DNA from 2 places in the Peterkaempfera bronchialis genome. Region 2 is predicted to be linked to the other one. Evidence: riboswitches for the same ligand, from Rfam matches in the RefSeq annotation. Region 2 holds a riboswitch; the other holds the start of a gene.

Region 1 (8,860 bases), 640 kb from region 2:
GGAAATCGTGCACAAATTAGACGGGCCGTCCGTATTGTGCACCAAGATCGGTGTCGAACCAGCCAGGACATAGTACGTGTGGAGGCCGTCGATGGTGAGGTCGTAGGTGGTGCGGGTGGCGGTGTAGGAGTGGACGTTGAGGATCTCGGTGGTGGTGGAGGAGGCGTTCTGGAGTTTGTGGTGGGGCTTGAGGTCGGCGGCCTGGGTCCAGGTGTCGGTGGTGGCGTCGTAGAACTGGTGGTGCCGGGTGGTCTGGATGGTCTTGGGGCCGGACTCGGTGGCGATGGTGACGTCGACGAAGTCGTGGTCGGTCTTGGTGACGATCACGGCGTCGACGTGGTGGGTTTCGTTCTTCTTGTTGCCCGGTGCGGCGTTGAGGATGAGGTCGCCGACCTGGATCTGGCTGATCGGCTTGGTGTGGCCGGCGGCGAGCAGGACGGGGGTGGCGGCGCTGAAGCTGTGGGGACCCCCGCAGCCTGCGCGCTTGCCGAGCCCACCGGCGGCGCCGAGGACGCCTCCCATGGCCGCTCCGGTCGCGGCACCGGAGGCGATGGCCTTGACCGCGCCTCCCGCGCTGCACTCCGCGCCCCCGGCGCAGTTGAGCGAGTAGTCGGTCGCATTGGCTGCGGCGCCACCGGCGGCGCCGCCCACGGCGCCGCGGACCGCTCCGCTGACGACGCTGCTGACCACCCCCTGGCCGAGCGCGCTCTTGACCGCCGTCTGTACGCCGGCGCTGATCGCGCCGTCCACCGCGCCGCCCACCGCGCCGCCGGCCAGGCCGATGGCCGCGCCTTCGACTGCCGCGGTGGCGAGCCCGCCTAGCGTGTGCTTGCCCGGGGCGAGGGCGTAGGAGATCGCGCTGCTGGCCGCGCCGGCGACCGCTCCGCAGGCGACGACTCCGGCTCCCCCGGTGGCTGCGGCACATGCGGCGTAGGTCGCCAGGCCCACCACGGTGCTCGCCAGCACCGGGTGCTTCTTGGCGAACTTCACGACCGCCTTGCCGGCCTTCTTCACCGTGCGGGCGACGGCCTTGGCGCCGTGTTTGACGGTGCGAACGGCGGCGTGGGCTATGTGTTTGACACGGGCGACGGCGTGATGCGCGACCTGTCGTGCGCGGTGGTAGACGTGCTGCACATGGTGGACGACATAGACCCGCGCGTCATTGATCCTGCGGACGGCCTTCTTCGCGACGTGCTTGGCGGTGTGGACGGCCTTCTTGACGACCTTCTTGGCCACCTGCTTGGCAGCGTGGTACTCCTGCCGGGCGAAGTTGACCGCGTCGTAGTAGGTCGCGGTGGCATAGCTGGTCGCATAGCTGACGGTGGCGTGGTAGGCCGAGCTGGCTGCGTGGGTGACCGTATGGGCCGCCGACTTGAGGGAGCCCATCAGGCTCCAGTGGCCGGTCGGGTCGGTGCCGGTGAGCGGGTTGTCGTCGGCGTAGGCGAACCGGTCGGCATGGACGGAGGCGGGGACCGGGTTGAGGCCGACGGTGTCGCGGCTGGTGAACTGGCCGATGCTGGGGTTGTACCAGCGGGCGGCCATGTCGACCTGGTTGGTGTCCGGGTCGGTCCACTCGGACTGGTATCCCAGGTGGCCGAGCATTCCGCTGGTCGCGGTGACCTTGCCGAACGGGTCGTAGGTGGTCGAGCCGGTCAGTGCGGCGCCGGAGTCGGTGAACTGCGCGACCACGTCGTCATGCAGATCGGTCATCGCCAGTACCGCGACGCCTCCGGTCCGCACCCCGACCAGCCCGCCCTCGGGGTCGCGGCCGTAGCTGGCCCCGCCGTCGGAGGCGAGGTCGTTGCCGACGCCGGTGTAGGAGAACGTCTGCTGGTCGAGTCCGGTGCCTGCGGTGACCACCCGGTCCAGACCGTCGTAGGCGTAGCTCTGGCCGCCCTGGCTGATCACGCGGTTGAAGGCGTCGGCTGCGGTCGTGGTGGCGCTGCCGAGTTCACTGGTGGTGGTGCGCAGGGTGCCGCGCGGGGTGTAGGCGTAGCTGTTGTGCCCGTCCGAGGTCAGCTCGTTGCGGGCGTCATAGGTGTAGGTGTCGCAGCCGACGCGGGTGCGGTTGCCGGAGGCGTCGTAGCTGTAGCCGGTGGTGGCGGTGCCGTTGTTCCAGGAGGTGAGCCGGTCGGCCCAGTCGTAGGTGTAGGTGTGGGCGGCGGCGCCGACGACGCCGGTGGTGGTCTTCGAGGTCTCGTTGTCGTTGAGGTCGTAGCCGTAGCTGATGGACGCCTCGGTCGACCCGCCGGGGTTGGTCAGTACGTCGCTGGTCAGCCGGTGCAGGGCGTCGTACCCGAGGCTGCGGGTGGCCTTTCCGGTGCCGTAGCTGTTCTGGCTCGACGCATAGCCGAGGTAGAAGCCCGAGTGCCAGGAGGCGTCCTGCGCTACGGCGGTGTAGTTGTGTGCGGTCCCGTTCACCTTCACCCACGCCGACACGGTGAAGCTTCCGGTGGTGTCGACCACCGGGCCGTCCGTGCTGATCGCGGCGTCGGTCCCGTTGAACGCGGCGCTGCCGCCGTGGTCGGTGGACCAGGTCACGCCGCCGTTCACGGTCGCGGTGCGGTGGGAGCCGGAGGAGTCGGCCGCTTCGGCGCCGCCGGTCTCGCCGAGCTTCCAGCGGCCCACCGGGGCGGTGGAGCCGTCGTGGACGGTGGTGGAGCCGGGGTTGCCCAGCGCGTCATAGGTGGCGGTGGTGGTCTCCGGCGTGCCCGAGGCTCCGGTGTGGACGCTCATCACCACGTGGTCGTCCGGGTCGTAGGAGACCTTGGTGGTCCGGGCCAGGTTGGCCGGGTCCAGCGTGGTGGCAGTGGTCCGCGAGGCGGCGTCCACCGTGTAGGTGGTGGTGGTCGCACCGTTGTTGGTGACCTGGCGGACCATGTTCCCGGCGGCGTCGTAGGTGTACTTCGGCTGGGTGGTGGTCAGCTGGCGGCCGTCGAGGTCGAAGGTGTAGTCGGTCTCCCCACCGGCCGGGTCGACCTCCCGGATCATGTTCCCGTAGATGTCGTAGCCGTAGCTGGTGGTCTGCGTCGTTTGGTCAGCAGCCGGCCGAGGTTGTCATAGCTGAAGGTGACGGTGCCGCCGTTGGGGTCGACGATCCGCGCCACATCGCCGTTGTGGTTGTAGGTGTACGACTGCCGTGCCCCGCTGGGGGTGACCGTCGATGCGAGCAGGTACGCGGGCGCATAGCCGGTGTCCGCGGCCGAGGTCGTGGCCGCGGTGTAGGTCGTCGTGGTGGTGCGGCAAGTCGACGGCACCCGGGGTGGGGCGGGTTTGGACCGGGCGAGGGCGGCAAGCCGCAGAGAAGGCCGTGCTGCTGAGGCGCGTATTCCCCATCCGGACGGCCGATGCCCCATGGCGGCGCAGGACCAGCCGCCGCGTCCGTGCCCGAGCCCAGGCGGTTTCCATGATCATGCTCGTCGGCCTGCTGGTCCCGCCCGTGCTGCTGCTGCTCATCCTGGGCATGTCCTGGCTGGAGGACCGGGTGTTCGGCCCGCAGGCGGGCGAGGTGGCGGAGGCAGTGGTGGCGGAGGCAGTGGAAGTGGAGCCGGTGGAGCAGCCGCAGGATCTCGCGGTGCGCCGGCTCGCCCGGGTCACGGCGGCGCGCGGCCGGGCCCGGCACCGGGCACGGTCGGCCGCCTGAGCGCCCCCCGAGCACCCTGCGAGCGTCCTGTGACGCATCGCTCCCAGGGCTGTATTGACGCTGCGACCTGGGGCGTGGTGGGATCTTTGCGCCAATACGGAGGCATGGAGAGGAAGCCGGTGCGAATCCGGCGCGGTCCCGCCACTGTCACCGGGGAGCACCCTCGACCGATGGTCACGGCAGCCGGAAGCACGGCCGCTGGAAGGCCCGGGGGTGTGCCGATCCGGGAGCCAGGAGACTCTCGCCTCCGCTCGTCGATCCAGGGCGCGGACCCTGAGTGAGGACACGCACGCCATGCAGGCTGCCCGGTTCGCAGGCCGACCTTCGGGGTCCACGACCGCTCGTCGCAGCGGCTGACCGGCGTGCGCACGCACACCGCCTTCGCGGTGGGTGCCGTCGCCGGGTATGCCGTGGACGCCCTGCTCGCCGACCCCCGCCGGGGTCATCCGGTCGCCGCCTTCGGTTCGGCCGCCGCCGCGCTGGAGCGGCGGCTCTGGCGTGACCACCGGGGAGCCGGGGCCGCCTTCACCGCGCTCTGCGTGGGCGGGGTCGCCGCCGGGGCGGTGGCGGCCGAGCGCACGGTGGGCCGTTCGGCGTCCGCGCGGGCGCTGCTGGCCGCCGGGGCTGTCTGGACCGTACTCGGCGGCACCTCGCTGACCCGGGAGGCCCGCACCGTCGCCGCCGCCCTCCAGGCCGATGACCTGGACGCCGCGCGGGCCCGGCTGCCGCACCTGTGCGGGCGTGACCCGCGCCATCTGGACCGCGACGGGCTGGCCCGGGCGGTGGTGGAGTCGGTCGCCGAGAACACCGCCGATGCCGTGGTCAACGCCCTCACCTGGGGCGCGCTCGCGGGCACGCCCGGTCTGCTGGCCTTCCGCGCGGTGAACACCCTGGACGCCATGGTGGGCCACCGCTCCCCGCGCCAGCTGCGCTTCGGCTGGGCCTCCGCCCGGCTGGACGACGCGGCGGGCTGGCCCGGCGCCCGGCTGACCGCGCTGCTGACCGTCGCCGCCGCGCCCGAGCCGGGCCGGGCCTGGCGGGTGTGGCGGCGCGACGGCTCGGCGCACCCCAGCCCCAACGCCGGGCAGGCCGAGTCCGCCTTCGCGGGTGCGCTGGGCGTGCGGCTGGGCGGGACGCTGGCGTACGGCAGCCGGGTGGAGCACCGCCCGGTGCTGGGCGCCGAGCTGCGGCCGGTGGCGGTCGGGGACATCGAGCGGGCCTGCCGGCTCTCCCGCCGGGTCGGCCTGCTGGCGCTGGGGACGACGGTGGCCGCCCGGTGGGCGGTCGGCCGACTGCGGAGTACGGGGACACTGCGGAGCACGGGCACCCGGAAGGGGGCGGGGGCGTGAGCGGGGCGCTGCTGGTCGCGGGGACGACCTCGGACGCGGGCAAGAGCGTGGTCACGGCGGGGATCTGCCGCTGGCTGGCCCGGCAGGGCGTGAAGGTGGCGCCGTTCAAGGCGCAGAACATGTCGCTCAACTCCATGGTCACCGCCGACGGCGCCGAGATCGGCCGCGCCCAGGCGATGCAGGCCGCCGCCGCCCGGGTGGAGCCGGAGGCGGCGATGAACCCGGTGCTGCTCAAGCCGGGCGGCGACGGCCGCAGCCAGGTGGTGCTGCTGGGCCGCCCGGTGGCCGAGGTGGGCGCGCTGGACTACCGGGAGCGCAAGCCGGTGCTGCTGGAGCGGTCCCTGGAGTGCCTGGCCGACCTGCGGCGCCGCTTCGATGTGGTGGTCTGCGAGGGCGCCGGCTCCCCCACCGAGATCAATCTGCGGGACCGCGACATCGCCAACATGGGCCTGGCCACCGCCGCCGGGCTGCCCGTGGTGGTGGTCGGCGACATCGACCGGGGCGGGGTCTTCGCCTCGATGTACGGGACGCTGGCGCTGCTCTCCGCCGAGGACCAGCGGCATGTGGCGGGCTGGCTGGTCAACAAGTTCCGCGGCGACGCCCGGCTGCTCCAGCCGGGGCTGGAGATGCTGGAGAAGCTGACGTCACGCCAGGTCCTCGGGGTGCTGCCGATGCTCTCCGGGCTCTGGCTGGACGCCGAGGACTCGCTCGACCTGGACACCGCCGTGGACCGGGGCGGCGCGGGCACTGCCGCCCCGTACGGCGCCGAGGTGCTGCGGGTCGCGGTGGTGCGGCTGCCCCGGCTCTCCAACTTCACCGACCTGGACGCCCTGGCGCAGGAACCGGGCGTACTGGTGCGCTGGGCCTCCCGGCCCGAGGAGGTCGCCGACGCCGACCTGGTGGTGCTGCCCGGCACCCGGGCCACCGTGGCCGACCTGGCCTGGCTGCGGGAGCGCGGGCTGGCCGACGCGATCAGCGGACGGGCGGCGGCGGGACGGCCGGTGCTGGGCGTCTGCGGCGGCTTCCAGATGCTGTCGCGGCTGATCGTGGACGAGGTCGAGTCCGGCGCCGGGCGGGTGCCGGGGCTGGGCCTGCTGCCGGTCCGGGTGGAGTTCGCCCGGGAGAAGACCCTTGGCCGACCGGTCGGCGAGGCGTACGGGGAGCGGGTGGAGGCATACGAGATCCACCACGGCGTGGTGGCGCTGGAAGGCGGCGAACCGTTCCTGGACGGCTGCCGGAGCGGCGCCGTCTGGGGCACCACCTGGCATGGCGCGCTGGAGAACGACGCCTTCCGCCGTGCCTTCCTGGCCGAGGTCGCCCGGCTCGCCGGGCGGGCCTTCGCCCCCGCCCCCGACAGCTGCTTCGCCGACGCCCGCGAGCAGCGGCTCGACCGGCTCGGCGACCTGATCGAGCAGCACGCCGACACGGCCGCGCTCTGGCGGCTGATCGAGGACGGCGTGCCCGCCGACGGGCCGCCGTTCCTCCCCCCGGGTGCGCCGTGAGCCCCGGCCCCGCCGTGAGCCCGAGCCCCCGTCCCCGCCGCGAGACCGCCCCCGCCGTGAACCGAGAACCAGGAGAGACCCCCATGCCCGGCGCCACCGTGCTGCTGCTGTCCACTGCGGACACCGACCTGCTGGCGGCCCGCGCCTCCGGCGCCCCCTACCGGATCGGCAACCCGACCCGGGTCGATGCCGCCGAGGAGCTGCCGTCGCTGCTGGACGGCGCCGATGTGGCCGTGGTGCGGCTGCTCGGCGGCAAGCGGGCGTGGGAGGACGGGCTGGCCGTCATCGCCGCCTCCGGGGTGCCGACCGTGCTGCTGGGCGGCGAGGCCGTACCCGACGCCGAGTTGATGGCGCTCTCCTCGCTGCCCGCCGGTGTGGTCGCCGAGTCGCTGGCGTACCTGGTCGAGGGCGGCCCGGAGAACCTCGCCGAGCTGACCCGGTTCCTCTCCGACACCGTGCTGCTGACCGGTGAGGGATTCGCGCCGCCGCAGCCGATGCCGCAGTTCGGCGTGCACGGCGGGCGCGAGCAGCGGGAGGGGCGGCCCACGGTGGGCGTGCTCTTCTACCGGGCGCATGAGCTGTCCGGCAACACCGCCTTTGTGGATGTGCTCTGCGATGCGGTGGAGGCCAAGGGCGGCAATGCGCTGCCGGTCTACTGCGGTTCGCTGCGGGGAGCCGACGCCGGGCTGTACGAGCTGCTGGGGAACTGCGACGCGGTTGTGGCCACCGTGCTGGCGGCGGGCGGCACGGTGGCGGCCGAGGCGTCGGCGGGCGGCGAGGACGAGACCTGGGACGTGGGCGCGCTGGCCGAGCTGGATGTGCCGGTGATCCAGGGCCTCTGCCTGACCGGCAGCCGGGCCGCCTGGCTGGAGTCGGACGCGGCGCTGTCGCCGATGGACGCGGCGATGCAGGTGGCGATCCCGGAGTTCGACGGCCGGATCGTCTCGGTGCCGTTCTCCTTCAAGGAGACCGGTGCGGACGATGTGCCGGTCTATGTCGCCGACCCGGAGCGGGCGGCGCGGGTGGCCGGGATCGCGGTGCGGTACGCGGCGCTGAAGCACAAGGCCAACGCGGACAAGCGGGTCTGCCTGATGTTCACGGCCTATCCCACCAAGCACTCCCGGGTCGGCAACGCGGTCGGCCTGGACACGCCCGCCTCGGCGGTGCGGCTGCTGGACGCGCTGCGTGCGGCGGGCTACGCCGTGGACGGCTACCCGGACAACGGCGACGAGCTGATCCACCGGCTGATCGCGGCCGGCGGCCACGATGTGGAGTGGCTGACCGAGGACCAGCTGCGGGCCGCCCCGGCGCGGGTGCCGCTGGCCGACTACCGGCGGTGGTTCGAGGCGCTGGAGCCCGGACTGCGGGAGTCGATGCGCGAGCACTGGGGTGAGCCGCCCGGCGGCCTCTATGTGGACGGCGACGAGATCGTGCTGGCCTCGCTCCGGTTCGGCAGCGTGGTCATCATGATCCAGCCGCCGCGCGGCTTCGGCGAGAACCCGATCGCCATCTACCACGACCCCGACCTGCCGCCCTCGCACCACTACATGGCGGCCTACCGCTGGCTGGAGGCCGCGCAGTCGGAGGGCGGCTTCGGCGCCGACGCCATCGTCCACCTGGGCAAGCACGGCACCATGGAGTGGCTGCCCGGCAAGGGCCTCGGCCTCTCCGCCGAGTGCGCCCCGGACGCGGTGCTGGGCGACCTGCCGCTGATCTACCCGTTCATCGTCAACGACCCGGGCGAGGGCACCCAGGCCAAGCGGCGCGGCCACGCGACCGTGGTGGACCACCTGGTGCCGCCGATGGCCCGTGCCGACACCTATGGCGACCTGGCCAAGCTGGAACAGCTGCTTGATGAGTACGCCCTGGTCAGCGATCTGGACCCGGTCAAGGCCCCGGCCGTGCGGGCGCAGATCTGGACGCTGGTGAAGGCCGCCGAGCTCCACCACGACCTGCATGTGGACGAGCAGCCGGACGACGACGCGTTCGACTCGTTTGTGATGCACATCGACGGCTACCTCTGCGAGATCAAGGACGTCCAGATCCGCGACGGGCTGCACATCCTGGGCGGCGGCCCGGTCGGCGAGGCCCGGGTCAACCTGGTGCTGGCCGTGCTGCGCTCCTCCCAGGTGTGGGGCGGCAAGGCCGATGCGCTGCCGGGCCTGCGGGCGTCGCTGGCGGCCGAGTTCGGCCTGGTCGAGAAGGAGCTGCTGGCCGAGCCCGGCGCGGCGGTGAAGGTCCCGGCCGAGCTGACGGCGCTGGTGGACGGCCCGGCGCGGACCGCCTCCGACGCCGTGGACCTGCTGGAGCAGCTCTGCCGCCGGCTGGCCGAGTCCATGGAGCAGCGCGGCTGGGCGGTGGACGCG
Region 2 (8,860 bases):
CCACGGCAGGATCGCTCGCACCGGAATCGGGGCGATGCCGGGCTGGGCGGGGGAAACGGCAGGGGGAACAACGGACTCTGCCATGGCAGCCTCCTCTGGGAACACGCGTCCCACTCGTTGGAGCACGACGACGGTGCCGGGTCTGACTCACCGGAGGCCGCCGCCCTCCCCGGGGTGGAGGAGAGCGGTGCCTGCTCGGCATACAGTGGCGCGACCGTGCCGGCCTCTCACCGGACTTCCGTCACACCGTCGTCACATCGACGCGACGGTACCGCGAACCGGCAGACCGGCCAAGAGCGCGCGGACGGGCGCCCGCACCTCGCCCCGTCCCGGACCGCATGGCCGAATCGGCCTGGCGGCAGGCGAGTTGGAGGGTTTGGTGCACCTGTGGGCGAGTGGGAGGGCAGTCCGATGACCGTCAGGGTGATCTTCATCTCAGCGGCGGGCAGCGCCGCGCTGCGGGAGGCGCGGTTCGACGACGGCGGCCCGCTGGACGCGGCCGGGCTGCGCCGGGCGCGGACGGCGGCCGGCACCCTGCCCCCGGCCCGCCGGAGCTACGCCTCCCCGACGGCGCGCTGCCGGGAGACCGCCGAGGCCCTGGGGTTGGCGGCCGAACCCGTGCCCGCGCTGGGCGGCTGCGCGATGGGCCGCTGGCGGGGGCGCCGCCTGGACGAGGTGATGGCCGCCGAGCCGGAGGCGGTCGCCGGGTGGCTCTCGGACCCCTCCTGCGCACCGCACGGCGGCGAGTCCCTGCTGGAGCTGCACACCAGGGTCGCCGGCTGGCTGGACGCGCTGCCCGGCTCAGGGCTGGCGGGCTCTGGGCAGGCGGACTCCGGGCAGGCGGGCTCCGGGCGGGTGGTGGTCGTCGCCGAGCCCGATGTGGTGCGCGCCGCGCTGGTCCATGCCCTCGGGGCGCCGCCGCAGGTCTTCTGGCGGCTGGACGTACCCCCGCTCACCGCCACCGAACTCAGCGGGCGCGACGGCCGGTGGAACCTGCGCTGCGGCACCCCGCTCGGCAGCTGAACCAGCCCCCTCCGCCGACGGACATCTGCACGGCTGTGCAGCCTTGCAGGCGCTCCGTCGCGGCCCATAGGGTGGGCCCGCCGTGGTGCTCGGGAAGCCGGTGCGATACCGGAGCGGCCCTCGCCACTGTGATCGGGAAGTCCGTACTCCACCGTCCCCCGCCCGCCGGGGGAGGAGGCCACGGGAGGCCGTGAGGCGTCCGGGAAGGCCGGTGCACGGACGTCGGACCCGTCAGCCAGGAGACCGGCCACGGCACCGTACGACGTCCATCCACGAGGTGCTGGAGAGACCGCCGCAGATGAGCCTGCCTGCCTGTGCCGCCCGTCCCGCCTGTGCCGCCCCTGCCGCAGGGCCCGCGCCCGAGCGCGCGTCGAACGGAGCCGAGCGGTGAGCAGGCGCCCCGAACCGCCCCGGATCACCTTCGGCGGGAAGCCGGCCGTGGTCCTCAGCCCCGAGGACTACCAGTCCCTGGCCGCCGCACGACGGCAGGTGGGCGGCCAGGCCACCCGGATCAAGGTCCTCAGGCGCGAGCTGGCCGACGCCGTCGCCCTGCTGGCCGAGGCCGAGGCGCAGTTGGCGGACCACCACCGCCACCCGGCCGACGCACCGGCCGACGGACCGGCCGATGCGGCGGCCCCGTGCGCCGGCTGCGGGCTGCTGGAGTCGGTCCGGGAGTGGATGCGGGCGCCGCAGCGCAGCGGCGCCCCCGGCCACTCGGCCGCCGAGCCCGGCGCCGGCTGAACGGGTCAGGCGGCGTACTGCTTGAGCCGGGACTCGAAGTCGCGCAGGGCGCGCTGCGCCCAGCGGTAGCTGCACACGTCGTTCCAGCTGATCGGGTAGGCGTGCCCGGCCCGTACGGTGGGGAGCGCGGTCAGGGCCAGCCCGCCGGCGCCGGCCAGCAGCCCGCGCCGGGTGAGCTGGTTCACGATCTCGGCGAAGCGGGCCTCCAACTCGGGGCCGGCGGGGATGCGGGGGGCGGTGGTGTGCACGGGGGTGGTGCCTTTCTCGGCGGCTTGGGGGCTCGGCGGCTCGGGTTGGGGCGGGGTCAGGCGGTCTGCGCGGCTTCCTGCCGGATGTGGTGGCGGCCGATCGGCAGCACCAGCGGGGTCCGGGAGACCTCGTCGGTGACGATCCGGCAGTCCATGCCGAAGATCTCGCGGACGGTGGCCTCGGTGACCACCTCGGACGGGGTGCCCTCTGCGGCGACCCTGCCGTCCTTCATGGCGATGAGGTGGTCTCCGTAGCGGCAGGCCAGGTTGAGGTCGTGCAGGACCGCGACCACGGTGGTGCCGCGCTGCCGGTTGAGGTCGGTCAGCAGGTCCAGCACCTCCACCTGGTGCGGCAGGTCCAGATAGGTGGTGGGTTCGTCCAGCAGCAGCAGGTCGGTGTGCTGGGCGAGGGCGACGGCGATCCAGACCCGCTGCCGCTGGCCGCCGGAGAGTTCGTCCACCGAGCGCTCGGCCAGTTCCAGGGTGTCGGTGGCGGCCAGTGCCCCCGCGACGGCGTCGTCATCCTGCTCGGTCCAGCGGCGGAACCAGCCCTGGTGCGGGTAGCGGCCGCGCCCGACCAGGTCGGCGACGCGGATGCCGTCGGGGGCCACCGGGGTCTGCGGGAGGATGCCGAGCTTGGCCGCGACCTCCTTGGTGGGGACGGTGTGGATATTGCGGCCGTCCAGCAGCACCTCGCCGGAGCTGGGTGCGAGCAGCCTGGCGAGGCCGCGCAGCAGGGTGGACTTCCCGCAGGCGTTGGGGCCGACGATCATGGTGACCCGGCCGGGCGGGATGTCGGCGGTGATGCCGCTGACCACCTCCTGCCGGTCGTAGCCCAGGTGCAGCCGTTGGGCGCTCAGAGTGTGCCGGGCCGAACCCGGTCGGGCCGAACCCGGTCGGGCCGGGGCGTGCTCGGCCGTGCCGGGCTGGGCCGGGGCGTGCTGTGCCGTCGTCATCGGCTTTTCCTCATCCTCCACGGCCGACCCGGTTGGACCGGGCCAGGAGCCAGAGCAGACAGGGGGCTCCCAGAGCCCCGGTGATCACCCCGACCGGGAACTCGGTCGGGCCCAGCAGATGCTGTCCGGCGAAGTCGCAGCCCAGCATGGTCAGCGCCCCGACCTGCGCGGACAGGGCCAGCGCCGGACCCCGGCCGTGGATCAGCCGGCGGGCGATCGGCCCGGACAGGAAGGCGACAAAGGCCACCGGGCCGGTGGCGGCGGTGGCCACCGCCGCCAGGCAGACGCCCACCAGCACCAGGCCGAGCCGCCCCCGTTCGACCCGTACGCCGAGTCCCCGGGCGGTGTCGTCGCCGAGCGAGAGGGCGGGCAGCGAGCGGGCGGCGATGACGGCGGCGGGCAGCAGCGGGACCAGGCAGAGCAGCAGGGTGCGGGCGCGCTGCCAGTCGCTTGCGCCCAGGCTGCCGGTGAGCCAGACCATGGCCTGCTGGGCGGTGTAGACCTCGGCCCGGGTCATCAGGAAGGAGACCATGCCGGAGAGCGCGGCGGAGACGCCGATGCCGACCAGGACCAGCCGGTAGCCGGTGACTCCGCGCCGCCAGGCCAGCAGGTAGATCGCCACGGCGGTGGCCAGCGCCCCGACCAGGGCGCTCAGCGAGACGGCCGCTCCGCCCAGCCCGAAGAGGACGATCGCGACCACGGCGGCGGCGCTGGCGCCCGAGGTGATGCCGATGACATCGGGGCTGGCCAGCGGGTTGCGTACCAGGTTCTGGAAGATCGCCCCGGAGAGGCCGAAGGCGGCGCCGGAGGCGACGGCGGTCAGCGCCCGGGGCAGCCGGACGTCGAGGACGATGAAGTCGGTGCCCGGGGTGCCGTGGCCGAGCAGCGACCGGAGGACGTCCGGCAGCGGGATGGGGAAGCTGCCGACGGTGAGGGAGTAGCAGAACACGGCGAAGGTGACCGCGCCGAGGACCGAGGCGGCGGTCAGGGTGCCGAGCCGGCCCCGGCGGCGGGCGGCGACCAGGGCGCGGCGGGCGGCGGCGGGTACGGGGCGCGGCGCGGCGGGTGCGGCGGGCGCGGTGGCCAGGTGCTGGGTCGTCATCTACAGGCCCGCCAGCTTCTGCCGGCGGACCAGGGCGACGAAGACCGGGGCGCCGAGGACGGCGGTCACAATGCCCACCTGGATCTCCCCGGGTCGGGCGACGACCCGGCCCACGACGTCCGAGACCAGCAGCAGGGTCGGGGCCAGCAGCATCGCGCAGGGCAGGATCCAGCGGTGGTCGGGGCCGGTGAAGAGCCGCACCGCATGCGGCACGGTGAGGCCGACGAAGCCGATCGGTCCGGCGATGGCCGTGGCGGTGCCGCAGAGCAGGACGGCGGTCACGGCGCAGAAGGCGCGGGCGGCGGTGACGTTCTGGCCCAGCCCCCGGGCGGTGTCGTCGCCGAGGCTCAGGGTGTTGAGCAGCCGTCCGGAGCAGAGCGCGAGCAGCGAGCCGACCACGACAAACGGTCCGGCCTGCCAGGCGACGGACAGGTCCCGCCCGGCCAGTGCGCCGACCTCCCAGAACCGGAACTGGTCGAAGGTACGGGTGTCGGTGAGCAGCAGGGCGCTGGTGAACGAGGTGAGCGCGGCGCTGACCGCCGCCCCGGCCAGGGCCAGCTTGACCGGGGTGGCGCCCTCCCGGCCGAGTGAGCCGACCGTGTACACGACCAGCGCGGCGCAGGCGGCGCCGAGGAAGGCGAACCACACATAGCCGGTGAAGGAGGTGATGCCGAAGACGCTGATCGCGGTCACCACTGAGAGCGCGGCGCCGGAGTTCACCCCCAGCAGCCCGGGGTCGGCCAGCGGGTTGCGGGCCAGTCCCTGCATCACCGTGCCGGCCAGGCCGAGGGCTGCGCCGGCCAGCAGGCCGATCACGGTGCGCGGCAGGCGGAGCGAGGTGACGATCAGTTGGTCGCCGTCGTCGGGGTCGTGGTGCAGCACGGTGTCCAGGACGGTGGAGAGCGGTACGGACTTGGCTCCCACGGCGAGGCTGGCGCCGACCGCCAGGACCAGGGCCACCGCGAGTACCGTCAGGCCCAGTGCCGGTGTCGCCCGGCGGCGCGCTGGCAATGGGCCGGGCGCGGGCAACTGGCCGGGTGCGGGCGCGGGCCTCGCGGGCGCGCGCCGGAGCGCGGGCGAGGGCCACGCGGGCTCGGGGTGGGACGGATCAAGCCTGCCCTGGCGGGGCACGGCGGCGTCCGTGCGGGGGTGTGTGACGTCCACGTGTTCTCCTCGGCGGACCCCTGGTCGGGGATAAGGGAAGGCTAACCTCACCGGCCGTTGGGTTCTGCGCGCGGGCCGGTCTTCGGGGCCTTCGGGGGCCCGGTACGCGGAGTCCGGCAGGACGAGTCATATCGCCGGACGGACAGCCCGGCGGCGGTCTCGGCCCGGTCCGGCGAGCGTCGGATTCCGCGTCCGGAGGCGCAGCATCCCTGCGGAGAGCGGCAGTTGGCGACCCCGGTCGGGGGTGGCGGGCGGCGGTGGGTGGCCGGGTGGCGCGGCGGGATCGCGCTATGCGGTGTCCGGGCGGGGAAATCTGCCTCGAAAGTGCCGCTTAGGGTTGCCAAAGTTAGGTGAACCTAAGTCGCCTCGTCGGCGCTGCTGCCGCCGACCTGAGGCCGCGCCTGGACTCCACCGTGCCCACCCTGGAGGAACCCCCGTGTCCGTGCACCACCAGCCCTCACCGCTCCGCCCCGACGGGATGCCGACCCGGCGCCGCCTGCTCGGCTCGGCTGCGGGCGCCGCCGCCCTGCTGGGCCTTGCCGCCTGCGGCTCGGGCGGCTCCGGCTCCAAGGGTGCCGCTGGGGCGTCCGTCGGGGCGTCCGCCGGGGCGTCGGCCGCCTCGACCCGGGTGGTCGACACCGCCAAGGGGAAGGTCACGGTACCGGCCCGGCCCCAGCGGGTGGTGATCCTCAATGACTTCCCGATGGCCGCGATGTTCGACCTCGGGCAGCTGCCGGTGGGCCTCTTCAACGCCGGCGAGGAGTATGTCGCGCAGCCGTACCTGGAGCGGTGGCGCTCCATCCCCAAGGTCTCCAACGGCGTCGGCGGCACCGTGGAGGTCGAGAAGGTGGCCGCCCTCCAGCCGGACCTGATCATCGGCATCGACGCCCAACCCAACCTGCCGTATGAGCAGCTCAGCCGACTGGCGCCGACCGTACTGCTGCCCTTCAGCAAGTCCAAGACCCCCTGGCGGGACATGGCGGAGCAGACCGCCGTGGTCCTCGGCCTGCCGGACGCCCTCGCCAAGCTCAAGCAGCGCTACGCCGACCGGGCGGCGCAGATCAGGAAGGAGCGCGCGGCGGTGCTGGCGCGCTACCGCTGGGCCCTGCTCCAGGGCGGCTTCGACGAGGGTCAGTGGTGGCTCTACGGACCCGAATCCAACATCGGCGGCATCCTCGCCGCCGCCGGGGCCCGCTTCTCCAGCGGCTCCGTGCGGGTGAAGGAGCAGGCGTCGGTCTCCTATGAGCTGGTGACCTCCCGGCTCTCCGACGCGGACGCGATCTTCTACTACACGACCAACGACGGGAAGCCGGCCAACCTCGGCCCCAAGCTCTTCGCCCAGCAGTCCTTCCAGAAGCTGCCCGCCGTGCGGGCCGGCCACCTCTACGGCAGCATCGCCTTCCTGCCCGCCGGCTACACCGAGGCGCTGATGGCGCTGGACGACTTCGACAGCGCGCTGCGGAAGCTGTGACGCCCGTACGCCCCGCCCCGTCAGCCCCGGGCGGAGCGGGGCGGATCGGCGAAGTAGGCGCCGGGGGTGCGCCCGGTCTCCAGCCGGAACGCGGCCACGAACGCGCTGGGCGTGGAGTAGCCGACCCGGCGGGCCACCGACGCCAGCGGCCGGTTGGCCGCCAGGTGCCCGAGGGCGGCCCGCAGCCGCACCCGGGTCCGCCAGCGGCCGAACGGCATGCCGGTCTCGGCGGCGAAGAGCCGCGCCAGCGTACGGCCGCTGGCGCCCACCTCGCGGCCCCAGCCGTCCAGCGTCCGCTCGTCCGAGGGATGGGCGATCAGCGCCTCGGCGACCCGGCGGGCCCGGGTGTCCAGCGGCATGGGCACATCGATGGTGGTCACGCCCACCGGCCGCAGCAGGTCGAAGAGGACGGCCTCGGCCCGGGACCGCGCGCCCGGACCGAGGTCCGGGGCGGCCAGATGGGTGATCAGCTCGCGCAGCAGCGGGCCCACCCCGACCACCGTCGGGTCGTGCCACCCGGCCGGGCAGTGCGCGGGCGGCAGATAGACGCTCCGCATCAGCGCGGGACGGGTGGCCCCGGTCGCATGGGGGACCCCGGCCGGTATCCAGAGCGCCATGGTCGGCGGCAGCACCCAGGAGCGGTCGCCGATGTCCACGGTCAGTACACCGCTCGGGCTCCAGGCCAGTTGGTGGGTCTCATGGTCGTGCAGGTCGAAGCGCTGGCCCGGCTGCATGTCGAAGGTCCGCACGCAGATCGCGGCCGGGTCCGGCGCCTCCGCGCGGGGTTGTCCGTTCGGCGACATGGAACGGCACCCTATCTCCTGTACGACAATCCGTCCGGCTGCCTAGGGTCGACCAGGGCACCACACGACGACCCCGCCCCCGGCCGGGACGAGCCGGACCGGCCCCGCAGACCAGACCGGCCCCGCAGACCAGACCAGCCCCGCAGAGAGGATCCACCGCACATGTCCGTCGCCTCCGGCACCGCCGAGGACCAGGGCACGGACGGCGGACCCGCTGGCGCCGCCGCCCCGCAGCGCGGCCCGGACGCGCTGCTGGCCGCCACCGCGCGCGGACAGGCCGCCCAGCTCACCACGGCAACGCTGCTCATCGTCGGCCACCAGAGCTGCGAGGCCCTGGTCCCGGTGCTGGTGGGCGTGGTCGTGGACCGCGCGGTGGACGGCGGCACCGGCCGCTCGCTGCTGCTCTGGCTCACCCTGCTGGGCTTGGACTTCATCGCCCTCTCGCTCTGCTTCCGCTTCGGCTCCCGGGCCTCCACCCGCGCCACCGAGGGCGCCGCCCACACCCTGCGGGTCGCGCTCGCCGGACGGCTGCTGGCCCCCCACGGCGGCGCCGACCGCGACCGGCTGCCGGGCGACCTGCTGACCGTCGTCACCTCCGACGCCCAGCAGGTCGGCCGGTTCAACTCCACCCTCACCACCGCCGCCGGAGCGGTCGCCGCCCTCACCCTGGGCGCCGTCCTGCTGCTGCGGATGTCCGTCCTGCTCGGCCTGGTCGTCCTGCTCGGCACCCCGCTGGTCCTCGCCGTGATGCACCGGCTGGGGCAGCCCCTGGAACGGCGCAGCGCCGCCGAGCAGGCCGCCGCCGCCCGCGCCGCCGGGACCGCCGTGGACCTGGTCGGCGGCCTACGGGTGCTCAAGGGCCTGCGGGCCGAGCGCCCGGCCTTCGACCGGTACCGGGAGACCAGCCGGACCAGCCTGCGCGCCACCGTCGCGGCGGCCCGCGCCGAAGCCCTGCTGGACGGGGGCGCGGTGCTGCTCGCCGGAATCCTGGTCACCGCCGTCGCCCTGGTCGCCGGGCGCCTCGCGGTGCAGGGCCGGATCGGCCTCGGCGACCTGATCGCCTGCGCCGGACTCTGCCAGTTCCTCATCGGCCCCACCCAGTCCCTGATGTCCGTCGGACCCGCCCTGGCCCGCGCCCGGGCCTCCGCCCGCCGGGCGGTGGCCCTGCTCGACGCCCCACCCGCCGTCTCCGGCGGGACGCACACCCCGGCCGCACCGGTGACCGGCGCCCTGAGCGTCCACGGCCTGACCCACGGACGGCTGCACGGCCTGACCCTGGACATCGCCCCGGGAGAACACCTCGGCCTGGTCGCCCCCGACCCCGCCGAGGCGGCCGACCTGCTGGGCTGCCT

The links. A riboswitch is a leader RNA that binds a small molecule or an ion and turns the genes downstream of it on or off. The one in region 2 is predicted to bind cobalamin.
Region 1: another riboswitch for cobalamin. It lies ahead of C7M71_RS23935 (cobalamin biosynthesis protein); the one in region 2 lies ahead of C7M71_RS25965 (hypothetical protein).

The regions. Positions count from the first base shown of each region.
Region 1 is NZ_CP031264.1:5,413,786-5,422,645, reverse strand. It holds gene C7M71_RS23950 (RHS repeat-associated core domain-containing protein) at 1-2,991, opposite strand, end outside; gene C7M71_RS23945 (RHS repeat domain-containing protein) at 2,988-3,257, opposite strand; gene C7M71_RS23940 (hypothetical protein) at 3,407-3,643, shown strand; cobalamin riboswitch at 3,727-3,906, shown strand; gene C7M71_RS23935 (cobalamin biosynthesis protein) at 4,006-4,992, shown strand; gene C7M71_RS23930 (cobyric acid synthase) at 4,989-6,494, shown strand; gene cobN (cobaltochelatase subunit CobN) at 6,578-8,860, shown strand, end outside.
Region 2 is NZ_CP031264.1:6,050,331-6,059,190, forward strand. It holds gene C7M71_RS25955 (CbtB domain-containing protein) at 1-84, opposite strand, end outside; gene C7M71_RS25960 (histidine phosphatase family protein) at 412-1,023, shown strand; cobalamin riboswitch at 1,090-1,289, shown strand; gene C7M71_RS25965 (hypothetical protein) at 1,411-1,764, shown strand; gene C7M71_RS25970 (hypothetical protein) at 1,770-2,012, opposite strand; gene C7M71_RS25975 (ABC transporter ATP-binding protein) at 2,069-2,968, opposite strand; gene C7M71_RS25980 (FecCD family ABC transporter permease) at 2,979-4,070, opposite strand; gene C7M71_RS25985 (FecCD family ABC transporter permease) at 4,071-5,081, opposite strand; gene C7M71_RS25990 (ABC transporter substrate-binding protein) at 5,671-6,705, shown strand; gene C7M71_RS25995 (AraC family transcriptional regulator) at 6,726-7,508, opposite strand; gene C7M71_RS33370 (ABC transporter transmembrane domain-containing protein) at 7,671-8,860, shown strand, end outside.